One region of the Treponema putidum genome, then DNA from elsewhere that is predicted to be linked to it. Evidence: riboswitches for the same ligand, from Rfam matches in the RefSeq annotation. Region 1 holds a riboswitch; the other holds the start of a gene.
The links. Region 1 has a riboswitch for cobalamin ahead of E4N74_RS07470 (DUF4198 domain-containing protein). Riboswitches for the same ligand answer to the same signal wherever they lie in the genome.
Positions count from the first base shown of each region.

Region 1 (8,113 bases):
CTCAAAACTCAAAAATCATCAAAATAATTTTATAATTCTAAGAACCTTAAGCTCTATAGCCCTTAAGCCAGCGTTTAACCGGAACGGTCCAATCATCTTCGCTTGAGCCTTCCAAAAGCAGACGTTCAAACATAAAATGAATGTGAGCACTGACATCTTTTTTATCTTGTTCGGAAAGCGTTTCGTCATCAATAAACAAACTGTTAATAATATCAACTCCAGCGCTTATCGTAAATCGGTCTTTGAGCACATATAACATCATATACATCGCTGAAGGAATACAGTTTACACTGTGCTGTTTTACATACAATACACTTTCTATAATGCGCCGTGCCCCTTCTCTTAATTCAGCGGTATAGGCTTGGCGCTCATCTTCGGTGAAATCGCCTTTTTTAAAAACTTCAGCATAATACACTGAAGCAAGAATAACGATAGAAACGTGCAGACTAGGAACGCACAGTAAATGCGGATCGAGGGCGTGAATCATTCTAAACGCTTTATCCGCCTTATAATCGGGACGCTTTGTCGTTGTCATACAAAAACGGTACACCCTTGCAGCATCGGAATACGCCTCTTCGATGAGGGAAAGATATTCGATACAGTACGGCAGAGCTTTTTTTACGCCTATTCTGCGGAACAAAAAAGTCATAGGCCGAATCCAAAAATTGGTAAAATTCAAATAGATTTGCACTTTGCCGGGTGTAAACGGAATCAGCTCGTCCAAGGGGTGCGAGACATCCAAAACGGGAATGGTTTTGAAGCGCCACTTTACCGAAAACTGAAGCCAAAAAAAATCGCGCACAACCGTACGCAAAAAACGGAAAAGCACTTTCGCACTTTTAAGCCGGAACGGAATTACCAAATACGGAAGAAGTATACCGTAAGATTCTATCGGCCTTATGACCTGATCTTTTCTCTCTGCACAACTGTTTGCCATAAAGCCTATTATATCGAAAACGGAAATTCTTTACAATATACCGCATTGCGATTGTATTGAGATTGCCGGCGATTGAAATTGCGGCAATTGAAATTGCCGGCAATGCGATTGCTGGACAAAAGGCTTATTTTTATGTAAAATGAAAAGAAAGAAATGCGCTTTAAGGAGCAATAAATAGATGTACAAAAAAGACTTTCCCTTGCTTATGCAAAATCCTAACATTCATTATTTGGATTCTGCGGCAACAGCACAAAGACCTCTACCGGTTATAGAAGGCATAAAAGAATATTTTTTACACTCAAACGGAAATGCGGGCAGAGGGTCTCATTCCCTTGCAATAGCTTCTTCTATTTTGGTTGAGGAAACACGGAAAAAGACTGCCGAATTTATCGGAGCCGATAAAATTGAAAGCATTATCTTTACAAAAAATTCTACCGAAGCCCTCAATATAATTGCCTATTGTTACGGCTTATCAAACCTCAAACATGGCGATGAAATACTTCTTGCTGTCTCAAACCATCATGCCAACCTTGTTCCTTGGCAGTTTGTTGCAAAACAAACAGGGGCTGCCTTAAAATTTATCTATCTTAATAAAAACGGCGCCTTGGACATAAATGATTTTAAGGCTAAACTTTCTTCAAAAACAAAGATAGTAGCCCTATCAAGCGTAGTAAATGCAACAGGACTCATAAACCCTGTAGAAGAAGTAATTAAGCTAAGCCATGAAAGCGGAGCCGTCGTTGTAGTCGATGCAGCTCAAGCCGTTGCCCACTTTAAACAGGATGTATCGGCTATTGACTGCGACTTTTTAGCTTTTTCAGGGCACAAGATTTTTTCGGACTTCGGAGCCGGAGTTCTTTACGGAAAAAAAGAGCTATTGGATAAGATGCCTCCTTTTTTATACGGGGGAGATATGATCAATTTTGTTACAGAAGAGTCAAGCGAGTTTAAGGAAGCCCCCTATAAATACGAGGGCGGCACCCACGATACTGCTGCAATAGTTTCTCTTAAAATTGCAATAGAATATATCGAAAAAATCGGTTATGACAATATAGAAAAAACCGTAAAAGAATTGGACTCTTACGCTCTTTCGGAATTAAAAAAACTTGACTTTGTAGAAACCTACGGCACCGATGTTAAGGAGCGGGCGGGTATAATCGCTTTCAACGTGAAAGGCGTTCACTCACATGACACATCTTACATATTAAACGAATACGGTGTTATGGTAAGAAGCGGACATCATTGTACACAGCCCCTGATGACTTACCTAAACATAAATTCCTGCTGCCGTGCAAGTTTTTCTATTTTTAACACAAAGGAAGACATTGATGTTATGGTCACTGCCTTAAAAAAAGTAAAAAGCGTTTTTTTAAAGAATTAAAAAAACTTAAAAATAATATTGATAAGGAATATAAATGGACATAGATACGATTTATCAGGAAATGATTTTAGAATACTCTCGAAAAAAAGAAAACTGCCGCGAGCTTTCAGGTGAAGGGGTAAAGATAGAAAGAGGCCATAATCCTTCATGCGGTGATGACCTTACCCTCCTTATCCGGGAAAAAGATGGGATTATAGAAGATGCTTCCTTTTTAGGGAGAGGCTGTGCCATTTCTACGGCTTCTACAAATATGCTGATTGAGCTGATAAAAGGAAAGCCCTCAGAAGAAGGCAAACGTAAGATAGAAATATTTTTTAAGATGATGAACGGAAATGAGGTTTCAGAAGAAGAAAAGGAAGAATTGGAAGATGCTCAAATCTTGGAATACTTTGCCGAAATGCCTGCCCGTATAAAATGCGCAACCTTAAGCTGGCACAGTGCCGATGTTCTTTTAAACGAAAAAAAAGGAGGTGTATTTTAATCGTTGTTCTTGCACCGATGAAAATACACCCAAATAAAACTTATTTTTTAATCTGGTTTGATTTTAGTTTTACAACATGGCCTTCACCTGCATCAAAAATAATCAAAAAATCTTTGATCTTGATGTCGGCATACTTAATTATAGCTTCTCCGTTTTTATCAAGCGTAGTCTTAAGTATAATCTTTTTTTTCGAATCCTTTTCTTTGGGATTTTCGATTCGAATCTCTACACCTTCAGCAGATGCACCGTTCGAAAAACTGCCTTGGCAAAGGAATGTCCCGTCACCGTTATCATAGCAATTAAAGATAACACTATGAGCAAACAAAAGAGCTGCTCCCAGCACTAAAAAACAAATAAAGATAGCTGTTCTTTTTTTCATTTCTCTTTCTCCTATAAAAAGTCAATGAGAAAATATCAATTTTCGATTTGACTTTTTACGCCGTTTCGCAATACCTGTAAGAAACGGCAATCAATAATGCGATGTTTTGTGCAAAGCACAAAACTCGTCAGATAAACAGTGAGGCACTATTTCTGCCGAACTGTTTATCACACCTCCCATAAAAATTTTTTGAAGGAAGCCTCAGAGCCTTTTGGCTCTGTTCTGTAAGGAAATTTTTCATCGTATCCGCTAAAGCGGATAGCGAATCAGCTTCCGAAAAAGTATTAAAATTTGAGAACCTCAAATAGGTTCCCAATAAAATTTATTTTTTAACCTTAGTTAATCTCTCTAAAAGATTTCTTGCCTCTTTTTCTACACTTGCGGCAATTTCAGCGTCTGTAAGGGCCGCTCTGTAGCAGGTGGGAGTTCCTTCAAAGTCTTCAAGTTCTTTTTCATTATTACCATACCACAAGTGAAAATGCAGCATAGGAGCAGTACCATGTACAGCTACAAATGAAATCAAAGAATACATACCGGCATCCTTTCTTTCAGCCTTCATCGTCATATATGGTCTTGAAGGACTTGCACCGACACGGACATAGCTTGATCTAAAGACTTCTTTATCCCCTTTATAAAAGACCAGCTCATTTTTTCCGTCTTTTACAATAAATTCCAAGTGAGAGTAATCTTTAACGGATTTATCTCTTTTTTGTAATTCTGCAATAATTTCAGCCTTTGTAAAATCTCCACCCTTGGGATTTTTGCCTGCAAATTCTTTTACAACCTTTGCATAGGCGGCTTCGACCTCTTTACTTGTATTTTCAAAAATAGATAATGCATTAATCCATTTGCCGTGAACTGCATAAGATTCAAAGGGAGAAACATGGCAACACTTAGGCATATTTTGGATTGAAGATTCAAACATTTTAACAAGGTCTGCCTCAGATGTGAATGCAGAATAGTATGTAGGCCATTTTCCTGCACCGGTTATAAGACGGTCAATACTTCGGCTTCCAAAACGGGCATGCCAGTGGATAGGGCTGTTTCCGTGAGCACTGGGAGGCATTGATATAAAATACTTAAAGTTTGCATTTTCAAGTTTATCTTCTACAGCCTCAAATGTTTCCCAAATAGTATCAGGAGACTCGCCGTCAGCTTTTTGTCCCATATATTTGTATTTGACGGAAATTTGCTTTTCGTTACCGGCTTTATCCAAGTATGTAAAAAGCACAGTGTTTGTACCGTCAAACTTTGCCTTTGCCGCCGGAGCTTTGTACATATCCAAGGCAGCGGCTTCAAGGCCTTCAGGTGTATAAAAGGGCATATCTGCTGCTGTTTTTTTATAAGCTGCTTTTAAAGATGGATTATCTTTTATGATATCTGCAGAAACCCATTCGCCCTTCCAGGCGGCCAATTCCATTCCGGCTGTAAATTTATCATTCATTTTTACAGCAGGCATTGACTTACAGGCAGTAAAAATAACTGCGAGTGTAACCCAGTATAAGTGCAATCTTTGCACCCATTTTTTTATTAACCATAATAAACTCCTTTAAGTTAATATAAATTATCTATAAGCTAAATAAGGATATTCCTTATTTTAGCGGCATTGCCTCAATCCAGAGCACGGCATCCTGCGAAAATTCTTTACCCTCAAATTCTTTTACATTACCTGCACCAAGGGCAGCAAAACCCCAGTACCCGGCCTTGTGAGGAATAAAGGAGAAGTTTCCGTTTGCATCGGCTAAAATAACGGCAGCGGCATTTTTTGTTTTTGCCTTCTTCTCAAATTTGCTTTTTTTCATGTTTACATCAAAGTTTATGTATTCAACTTCAATTTCCGCATTGGAAACCGGTTTCCCTTTTGAATCGACAACAGTACCGCGGAAAACACCGCCGACCCAAACGTCATAGGGCTTTACCAAGGGTAAAATTTCGGGATAACCGTCGGCACATCTTTTTTCCCAATCTGTCGGACGCTCGTCCTTATTGATAAAGACCTTAGTAATCTGCTGAATATATTTATCTTCACTACCTTCATAATAAGGATGGGGAACTGCTACCAAGACCCAGTCTCCGCCCCCTTTAAAGCCGTTATCCCTGTTTAAGGTCAGATCATAGGCCAAAGCCGTATTTTCGGCAGTAGTAAATTCCGTTTTCTTTAATGAAGGTAGAAGATCTTGAATTTTTTCGTCATGAACCGAAAAGAATTTTTCAAAAACTTTGACTTCTCCGGCCTCGTTTTTACCGATATCCATTACTAGTCCTGATTCGGCAGGATGAGTAAAAACAATCTTGAACTCAACAGAATTGCCTTCAACAATTGAAGTCGGGGTATAAATCATTTGGAAGTGTGCAAATGAAACCATAGATACCAAGAATAAAAATAAAAATATTCCTGTCAATTTTTTCATAGAAAAACTCCTATAATATTTTTAGTCTAAAGACTTATAATCTAAGCGCAAACTCAACTGTAAACAAATGTTTACAATATACCTTATTTAAAAATAAAACGGAGATAAAATAATGAAAAAGCGAAAAACATAGTCTACAGCTTTGCTTTATTTAGAAGAGACCGACAGTAAAATATAGCTGTACAATAGTTAGTTTTCCGATTTTCCCTCCCTCCGAAGGATTCGAAATACAAATAGGCAGGTCTCCTGACTTATGATTTAAAGTTTATCGCCTTCCCATATTAACAGTGGCTTATGCTTCCAATAATGACAAATATTAGAAATACAATGATAAACAAACTCAATTACAGTAGCGGGGGCTGTGCCGGTTTTTCACCGGTTTCCCTTTTAATCTTAAAAAATAATTTAAGAACCTTATTTGTCTATAACCTTTTAGTAATTATAAATATTTTCAAAAAAAAGCAAGGCCCCCATCGGGTGCATTCTACACGGAAATCAAGTCGACTAAAAACAGCCGATAATAAAAGTATGGAAAAGCTAATCAGCATTTATTAAAAAGGAATATTGAAGAGTATATTAAAATGGTACCAATATCAAAGCCCTCTCATAAAATGTTATAAGGAGCATACATTATTTTTATATTTTAGTCAAGAAATAAATAAAATTTAAGGCCTTTTAATTCTACAATCTCCTGAAACGGTCTTTATAAAAAGCCTCGGGCTATCCGTTTTATAGGATTTACTTAGTTTATATCGAATTGTTCTTCTTTTAACACGAGAATATACTCACTAAATTTTCCGTTTATAATACCGAATCTCAGCTGCATTAGGCAATAATGATTTTTATATCAGTTTTTTCTTTTTAAACCAGCAAAGTCCTAAAACGACAATGACAATACTCAATATTATAACAGTAAGATAGCCGTACTTCCATGAAAGTTCGGGCATGTAGCTAAAGTTCATACCGTACCAGCCTGCTACAAGGGTCAACGGAAGAAAGATTGTAGTTACAACAGTAAAGATTTTCATAATCTTATTTAAGTGGAGATCCAGCTGAGCTTGATAAGATTCCCGCAACTGATTCGAATACTCTCTTAAAATACGGATATTTGCTCCATAACGCTCTACCCTCTTTGAAAGAAGGTTTATAATGGTCAACTCTTCTTCGGTAAAAATTTCGTTTTCATTTTCGGCCAGGTCTTGGCAAAAATCTTCCAACTGATCATAATAGCTAAAGAGGGTCAAAAGTTCGTTGTTTATATTCGAAAGCTCCGCTTCAAAGTGAGTGTCTTCTTCTATTTTTTCCCAAACCCTCATTTCCAGTTCAGATATTTTTTTTCTAAAACGGTAATAGACGCCGGCATGCGACTTGATAAGCTCTTTAAAAAAACGGTTAAGAATACGCGGAATATTTCTTTCGCGAACTATAGTTTGCTGTAAAGCAGTTTCAAAAGCTTTTTGAGTAGAATAGTCCTTGTCTATAATTTCTATGGCCAAAAAAAGATTTTTAGATATATAAAGGCCTATTGTATCGCGGTCTTTAAAAATATTTTCCATTTCGATTATATTTATAACGCCGAAACTGTAGTCTTCCCAAACGCCGAGGGTATTTTGTTGGGAAAAATCGCTGCATTGCTCGATAAAAAGAGGGTCAAGGCCTAAAAGCCCTTGAAGCTCAATGAGCTCCTTAAATTTTATATATCCTGCAACATGTCCAGTTATTTTTTCAGTCCGGGGATCAATCGGTGTCAATTCTGCATCTAATTTTACAAACATAGCTTAACCTATCATATTTTTTATATTATATCAATAATTTTATATCAATAATTTAGCTTAAATTGGAATTTATTGCCTCCGCAATTTTTAAAAGTTGGGCCTTAGTATTTTGCGAAGGGTCTTCAAGGACAGCTTCAAATAACTTTTGTAAGATTATGCCGAGCTTAGGACCTGCAGGAATTCCGATTTCAATCAGCTCTCTGCCTCCGACAGCAAGATCTTTTAAGCTGAGGGCAGAGTCTTCTGCTATGACTTTTTCAAGCCTCTTTTTAAATGCAGTCAAATTGCTTAAATCGGGAGCCTTTCCCGTCATACCGAAACCGTCGGCTCTTCTCAATTCAAAGAGATTCGGAATATTTTCTACCCCGGCTCTGACTATAAAGCGGCGGACGGCAGCATCGCTCCAATCCTCCGTATAATGAAACATGTGAAGCCCCACCAAATGACAAACTTCTTCAATTTCCTTATTCGGAAATTTTAAACGCTGCATTATATTTTTGGTGAGTTTTTCCGAAACCGCCTCATGCTTATAAAAGGTGTAATCGCTGTACTCATTTTTTTCTCTGGTACTTACCTTTCCTATATCGTGGAAAAGAGCAGCCAAGCGCACAATAAGATTATCTTGCGGAGCGGCATCGCAGCTTAAAAAGCTGTGGTCAAGCACATCGAATGAGTGCATTCCTTTTTGCTCGACCCCGCGGCAATCAGAAAGTTCGGGCAAAAATACTTTTAAAAGTCCCGTATCTTCC
Region 1 is NZ_CP038804.1:1,585,895-1,594,007, forward strand. Features, by position in the region: gene E4N74_RS07445 (hypothetical protein) at 47-937, opposite strand; gene E4N74_RS07450 (SufS family cysteine desulfurase) at 1,116-2,318, shown strand; gene sufU (Fe-S cluster assembly sulfur transfer protein SufU) at 2,353-2,799, shown strand; gene E4N74_RS07460 (hypothetical protein) at 2,840-3,178, opposite strand; gene E4N74_RS07465 (ZinT/AdcA family metal-binding protein) at 3,501-4,688, opposite strand; gene E4N74_RS07470 (DUF4198 domain-containing protein) at 4,771-5,589, opposite strand; cobalamin riboswitch at 5,809-6,022, opposite strand; gene E4N74_RS07475 (magnesium transporter CorA family protein) at 6,432-7,364, opposite strand; gene E4N74_RS07480 (CCA tRNA nucleotidyltransferase) at 7,417-8,113, opposite strand, start outside.

Region 2 (8,113 bases), 290 kb from region 1:
ATGCTGCATCAATTTTAATCCGTTATGGAAATTCATATCCCGAAAAAACAACATGGAAGGCTGTAGGGCAGGCTCTGTATTCTTCTATCTTTTCACTTGGAGGAGGCTCTCCGAGTTTGCCGGCATCTTTTGATATTCAGGGAGATAAGTCAAAGAAGTTAGGACTTATGGCTAATGATGCCGTCATTCTCCATGCAGAAAAACTATATCCGGTTGCTATTCGTGATAATCCAAGCTATCCCCATGAAGAATCTTTGGCTTTAAAAGCCGAACCCGGTATTTGGGCTTGGACATCTGCCGGAGAAATAAATGTACTTAAAAATGACACAAAAATATTGAGTTTTAGGATTTCGTCTAAAGCTGATAATACTCATTACCTAATTATAAGAGGCATTCGCCCTTTTTATAGAATACAAATCCATGGAATAGACTTTAGAACGGACTCCAGATTTGAGATTTATAATTCGTCAGGCTACGTTTATGATGAAAGAACCCGTACTCTTTTTCTAAAAATGAAACACAAAAAAGATGATGAGGATATAGTTTTATTTTTAGGCCGCCCGCCTGCCCCTACTCCTGCTCCCGTTGTTCCTTCCGGTCAACCTGTTCAGGAAAACACTGAAGGCGGCAGTTCAGCTGAGAATTCGGATTCTACTGAGGGTAGTGAAGACTCTTCCGAATCCGATAACCAATAAGACCTTGAAACTAAATTAAAACTTTTTTTATAAATATTGTTAAAAAACTACCATTTTTTAGAAAAATATGGTATAATATAAGACGTGTTTTAGAAAAATTAAGGAGTTATGGTGAATAAAAGAGATTTTCCGCGTGTTCATTTTTACGATCAAGACTTTGTGGACATTTACGATAGAACATGGGCTTTGGTTCATGATTTTTGGCATTCAACTGGTGACGGCAAACAGGGTACCGAGGGCTTTTTTATTTATCCCGAAACGGACGGTAATTTTTTAAACCAATATGAAACTATATTTTCATCTTTTTTCTTTGTTTATTCCAATAAAAATTATACACCTAATTCCGCCCTTGACTTTTTTTATGAGAGGCAGGAAGAAAACGGTGCTATACGCAATAGATATAATTTTGACACAAAAGAGCCTGTTTTAAAACGGGATAATCCCGAAGGTTTAGGTATGCCCCTATTTGCATGGGCAGAGTACAATATTTATCACAAGACCGGAAACAAAAAGCGTGTAAAAGATATTATGCCCGTCTTGATTAAATATATGGACTGGATCGACAAAATGTTTAAGGCCTATAACGGCTTATATAAAAGCCCACTTGAAACAGTCAATATGCCCAATGCCCCTCGAAAAGAATCCGTTTTTTTGACTGATTTTAATTCGGCCCTTGCAATAAATGCCCTTTATATGTCGGCCTTAGGCGATATACTGAATGATAAAGACATAGACTTCCAATACAAAAGAATGTATTTTACAATAAAAACCAGAATCAATTCGATGATGTGGAATGAAGAGGACGGTTTTTACTATGATCTTGATGCCGACGGCAATCAGATAAAGAAAAAGACCCTTGCCGGGTTCTGGCCGATGCTTGCCGAAATTCCCAATGAGGATAAGGCCGCTCTTTTGGTAGAGCACCTATCCAACCCAAAAACTTTCGGCGGGGATCATCCCTTTCCCAGCCTTGCAGCCGATGAGCCTGAATATGACGAAAACGGAAGCGGTGCCTGCGGCAGTGTCTTCCCTATTTTAAACTTTGTTGTTGTAAAGGGTTTGGAAAAATATAACCGCTGGGAGATAGCAAGAGAGTGTGTTATAAGGCATCTTTACTATGTTCTTGAAACTCTTTCTCCTGCAGGAAATTCAAAAAAACAAGGTTTTTTGTGGGAGGCCTATTCACCCGTTAAAGAAGGCCCTGCTCAATGGAAAGGAAAACCTGCCTTTCCCCGTAAACAATATCTTTTGAGTGTGGGGCTTTCTACAATCAGTTTAATGATAGAAAACGTTATCGGTCTTTCGATAAGTCTTCCGCGTAAAACGGTAAATTGGACGGTGCCTAATCTTGAAGTAATGGGCATCGAAAATTTGAGCCTTAAAAGAAACCTTATAACGATTCTTTCATCAAAGAGTCAGAGAGGGTGGGAGATACATATGGAAAGTGAAAAACTTTATTATTTTACCATAAATATCTTAAACGAAAAAAAGAAGACCCTGCCTATTCCTTCGGGTAAGTGTTCAATGTTGATAGATAAACTTTAATAGACGGAATTTTTTAGCTTATGCCTTTTGCTTTTTGTGCTTCCACAAGCTGCTTTAGGGCCTTTATGTAGGCTGCCTTTCTCATGGTAACGTTATAATTTTCTTTTTCATCCCATACCCGTTTAAAAGCTTCAACCGTTTTTGTATGCAGCCTGCCGTTTACTTCTTCTTCATTCCAGTAAAATCCTTGTAGATTTTGTACCCATTCAAAATAAGAAACAATGACTCCTCCTGAGTTGGCGAGGATATCCGGCACACAGATTATATTCTTTTTTTTGAGAATTTCATCAGCTTCGGGAGTTACGGGGCCGTTTGCTGCTTCAATTATTATGGAAGCCTTAATATTGCGGGCGTTTTTTTCGGTAATTTGATTTTCGAGGGCTGCCGGTATTAAAATATCTGTTTTAAGCTCTAAAAGCTCTTCATTGGATATTCTTTTAAAGTCGCCTTCAAAAGAATTAAGTTTTTGACCTTTCTTAATATGTTCCATTACAAGTTGAATGTTTAAGCCTTTTTCGTTATATATAGCTCCGCTTGAACTGCTTACAGCGATAACCTTGGCTCCTTCCTTTGAAAAAAGATCTGCCGCAACACTTCCGACATTTCCCAAACCTTGAATAACTGTGCTTTGCCCTTTCAGATTTTTGTTAAGTTTTTTTAAAAGCTCTTTGCACGTAAAAAGAACCCCTCGGCCTGTGGCTTCAACACGTCCTAAAGACCCGCCGATTGAAATCGGCTTACCCGTAACTACGGCAGGGCAATATTCGCCTGCATAGGTGCTGTAGGTGTCAGCTATCCAAGACATGACTTTTGCGTTAGTTCCTACATCCGGGGCAGGGATATCAATTCGGGGCCCAATAAAGGACGAAATACGTTTTGTATAAGTTCGTGTAAGTTTTTCAAGCTCTGATTCTGAAAGTTTTGAAGGGTCTACACAGATGCCTCCTTTTCCGCCCCCGTATGGAATGTCGGCAACTGCACACTTAAAGGTCATCCATGCTGCAAGGGAGCGGACTTCATCGATATTGACATCTTGATGGAATCTTATGCCTCCTTTTGCAGGACCTCTGAGTGTAGAGTGTTGAACTCTAAAACCTTGGAACACTTTGACATTCCCATTATCCATTTTTACCGGAATAGAAACATGCATTTCTCTTTCGGGACTTAGTAAGGTGATATAATCATCTTCGTTGAGATTGGCTGCTTTTGCTGCCTCCGTTATTGTTTTTAAAAGCTTTACATAGGTGCCTTCCATAATTTTTCCTTTTATAAAATAGTTTAAAGGAATTATACACTAAAATACACGGTATTTAAAGTTATTTAGGAAAAAAATCGGAAGATTAAACAAAAAACGACTTCGGCCGGTATGAAAAGAGAACCCGATTCAGCTTACCTCAAAATAAACATTATTAAGGTATCGTTACATGTAATTAGGCTATGATAAAAAAACTTGACAAAATTTCATAACAGCCTAGGAGCAAGTTTGAGGTATAGCAATCTAACACGATAAATTTTGCTGCAGCTCATGAGTCCAAGCAGAGTGCGGCACGGGCAAAATTTGCATTTTTCCCTCATAGTCATTGGCAGGTCTTACGGCTCGGAGGTCATCATTGATTTTCGCCTTCCCGGAAATTAAAAAATCCCAGTGGCATTTTGAAAAACAACTCTCTCACTTACGTCAGCCGGACTGTTCAGGATTTTCACCTGATTCCCTTTTCACTGCTTGATTAAAAGCAGCACCAAGACCGAAATCGCTATTTAGATGAGAGTTTATACTTTTATTAAAAATGTGTCAAGGTATTATTTTTTTCTATTTTTTTCAAGATGGTTTCCCCTTACTTGACTTTCGACTGTATTTTTGCAATAATGTTAGCCTGAGGATATTTTTTGTGACCGATAGCTATCAAAATTTTATAGATCATGCCGGCAGTATGCTAACAAAAAGAATCGCGCTGCCTAATGAGTGTTTTGACTCATATCAATTCTCAAGATAGAGGAATAATAATGATTACATTACAAAACGTTTCTTTTTCCTACAGAGGAGAACACGGTACCGGAGACGGCGTATACGGAATAGACCTTACCATAAAGGACGGCGAATTCATCGTATTATGCGGAGAATCGGGCTGCGGCAAAACCACCCTTACACGGCTGATAAACGGGCTTGCCCCTCATTTTTATGAAGGCGATATGAGCGGTTCCGTGATGATAGGTGACAGATGCATCAATACGGAAGGATTATCCGACACCGCCGCTTTAGTCGGAAGCGTCTTTCAAAATCCCAAAAGTCAATTCTTCAACCTCGACACCACCGGCGAACTCGTGTTCGGCTGCGAAAATCTCGGGCTCCCGCGGGAGCAGATTAAACAACGCCTCGAAAAAACAAAGAGCGATTTGCAGCTTGACAATTTGATGGATCGGGATATTTTTGAGCTGTCCGGAGGAGAAAAGCAGCAAATTGCATGCGCCTCCTGCTACACCGCCGATCCCGGAGTGTTCGTGCTGGATGAGCCGTCCTCCAATTTGGATAAGAGGGCAATTCAGCGGCTGCACCGGATGTTGATAAAAATAAAAGCGGAGGGAAAGACCGTTGTGATTGCGGAGCACCGGCTCTATTACCTGATGGATCTGGCTGACCGCTTTATCTATATGCGAGGCGGAAAGATTGAGCGTATTTTTTCACGGGATGAAATGAAAGCCCTCAGCGAATCCGATTTAACCGCACTCGGCTTGCGGCTCACCGATATGAAGACCCTCTCTTCGCTTGTAAAAAAAAACAATACGCCGCAGGGTGAGGACGCAGCGGAAGAAGGACTTGCAAAAAACAGTAACCCGTCCGTATCACAGCCCGGCTCAAAGCCCGCTCTTGAAGCTCTCGATTTAACCTGCGGCTACGGCTCTACCCGAGTGCTCGACATAGAGAGGCTCGCCCTCCCCGAACATTCGATTGTGGCTCTTATCGGAGACAACGGTTCGGGCAAAAGTACCTTCGCGCAGGCGCTCGCAGGACTGATTCCTTCAAACGGAAGCATTGCAGTCGGCGGCGCATATATGACGGCAGAGGAGCGCAGCACGCGCAGTTTTATGGTGATGCAGGATGTCAACCGCCAGCTTTTTGCCGACAGCGTGCTGGAAGAAGTGATGATGAACACCGGCGCTTCCGCAGCGGATGCCGAATCGGTATTGGAGCGGCTCGGCATCCTCGAACTGAAAGACAGGCATCCTGCCTCCTTGTCGGGCGGGCAAAAACAGCGGACGGCGATCGCTTCCGCTCTCTGCGCAAAAAAAGACGTGCTTATCTTTGATGAACCTACCAGCGGACTCGACCGCCGCGGCATGGAACGCTTCGGCTTTCTGTTACGCGAGCTGCAGACAAGCGCCGCCCTTTCGCTCGTTATTACACACGATCCCGAATTGATTATGAGCTGCTGCACGCACATCCTCCATATCGAAAACGGCAGGGTCTTGGCCTTCTACCCTTTGAATAAGGCAGGCATTGAGCGTGTTTCGGTATATTTCTTGCAGGCAAGCGATGAAAATACGAGCCGAAAGCGGGACAAGCAAAGTTCTATTTCTAAGATTTTACATTACGCCGGAGCACATCGCCGCACAATATACAAGGCGGCGCTCTGCATGACAATCGGAGCAGCGGCGAGCATTGTTCCGTATCTTTTAGTATATAACATCCTTGAGCAGGTCTTAAACGGTTCGGTTCCGACGTTAGCCGGAAGCGGAAAAATGCTTGCAAGTATTTTGCTTGCGCAAATTGTGTATGCGGTTTTTTACATGTACGGCTTTCAGCTTTCACACCGCGCAGCATACAACACGCTGGAAAACATACGCCGCTTTTTGCAGGAGAACTTGGAGCGCAAGCCGCTCGGCAAAGTTAGGGAGATGGGCAGCGGGGCAATCAAAAAGCTGTTCACCGATGATATTGAATCGATAGAACTTCTTTTGGCGCATATGATCCCCGAAGGGATTGCAAACCTAATCATTGCCATGTTTGCACTTGCAGTTCTCCTTGTCATCGACTGGCAGCTTGCTCTGCTGACCTGTGTTGTCATTGCGCTGGGCATCAGCGTTTCGGGGCAGATGTACCGGGTCGGGATTGAGCAGATGGGCAGTTACTTTGCCGCTGCAAAACGGCTGAACAATACCATTATCGAATATGTAAACGGTATGGAAGTTGTTCGTGTGTTTAACCGGCAGGATGAATTCGGCGAGCGGTTCGCTTCTTCCGTTACTTCGTACCGCGATTTTGCACTGTCGTGGTACAAGGTGTCATTTCCGTGGATGGCATTATACGGCAGCTTGTTTTCAAATATCTTATTATACAGTTTGCCCTTCGGCACTCTGCTTATCTTACTCGGTCAGTTGAGCCTTGCCCGCTACATTCTGGCAATCTGCCTTTCTTTCGGGATTGCACCGCTCCTCCTCCGCTGTATGAGTTTTATCGGCGCCATACCGCAAGCAAGTTATAAAATTCAGGCTTTGGAAAAAACCTTTGACTACCCCGAACTGAAAACGGGAACTGCGCCGTTTTCCGGCACGGGACACGGTATCGAATTCCGCAATGTCCGGTTTGCATACAAGGATTTGGAAGTGCTGAAAGATGTTTCCTTTACGGCGCAAGAGCGGAAGATGACTGCCTTAGTCGGAGCGAGCGGCAGCGGGAAAAGCACGGCGGCAAAGCTCTTGGTGCATTATTACGATGTTTCGGGCGGCGAGGTGCTCATCGGCGGGCAGAATATCAGGGAGATGAGTTTGGAAGCGCTCAACGAACAGATTGCCTACGTTTCTCAAGACGTGTTCCTTTTTAACAAGAGCATTGCCGACAATATCCGCATCGGGAAAAAGGAAGCCACCGATGAGGAGGTTATTGCCGCCGCAAAAAAAGCCCAAGCGGATGACTTTATCCGTGAACTGCCGGACGGCTACGCAACGCTCGCGGGTGAAGCGGGCGGTAAGCTTTCAGGCGGACAGCGGCAGCGGATTTCCTTTGCACGGGCAATACTCAAAGATGCACCGGTTGTCATTTTAGATGAGGCGACCGCCTTTATCGATCCAGAAAACGAACAAAAGATGAATCAGGCTATACGCGAAATCGTGCGGGATAAAACCCTTATCGTTATCGCTCATAAAATGCAGTCCATTATGAATGCTGATAACATTATCGTGCTTAACGACGGACGCATTGCCGCTTCCGGCCGCCATGAGGAGCTTATTGAAACCTGCCCTGAATACCAAAACCTCTGGCGCATCTCGGAAGAAACCGCAGACTGGACGGTACGGACAAAGGAAGGAAACTCTCTATGATTGCAATGGTTCATCAGTTACTTTTATTTACCGGAAAGTACGCCCGGAAAATCCGTTTGGCATATTTGTTTACTTTTCTAAAAGCGGTTGCGGCGAATGCCCCGCTGATGGTCGCCGTAAAACTTATCGACATGCTCATCAAGGGATACGCCGAAATTAAAACGGTAATCTACGCTGCAGCGGTTATGCTGCTTTTGCTCGCAGTTCAGGCAGTCTGCCAAAACATCGCAGACCGTTTGCAAGCGGGAGCGGGATATAAGGTCTTTGCGGAAAAGCGGCTTGAGCTTGGGCGGCACCTGCGCCGGTTACCGATGGGGTACTTTACTGCGGGGAATATCGGAAAAATAAGTTCCGTGCTGTCGGCGGATATGGTCTTTATCGAAGAACAGGCAATGTCGGCTGTTTCGGAGGTTACCGGCAGTATCGCGGCGCAGATCATTTTGACGGGATTTCTCTTTGCGCTGCATCCGCTGTTCGGAGCCGTCGCTCTTGTAACGGAGCTTACGGCAATCCTGTTCGCTCAGCCGATGATTAAGCTTTCCGTCCGTAACTCCCAG
Region 2 is NZ_CP038804.1:1,876,828-1,884,940, reverse strand. Features, by position in the region: gene E4N74_RS08715 (hypothetical protein) at 1-695, shown strand, start outside; gene E4N74_RS08710 (MGH1-like glycoside hydrolase domain-containing protein) at 807-2,240, shown strand; gene E4N74_RS08705 (Glu/Leu/Phe/Val family dehydrogenase) at 2,254-3,495, opposite strand; cobalamin riboswitch at 3,806-3,999, opposite strand; gene E4N74_RS08700 (energy-coupling factor transporter ATPase) at 4,245-7,556, shown strand; gene E4N74_RS08695 (ABC transporter ATP-binding protein) at 7,553-8,113, shown strand, end outside.
Region 2: it holds a riboswitch for cobalamin, as region 1 does, so the genes downstream of both, E4N74_RS08705 (Glu/Leu/Phe/Val family dehydrogenase) here and E4N74_RS07470 (DUF4198 domain-containing protein) in region 1, are expected to answer to the same signal.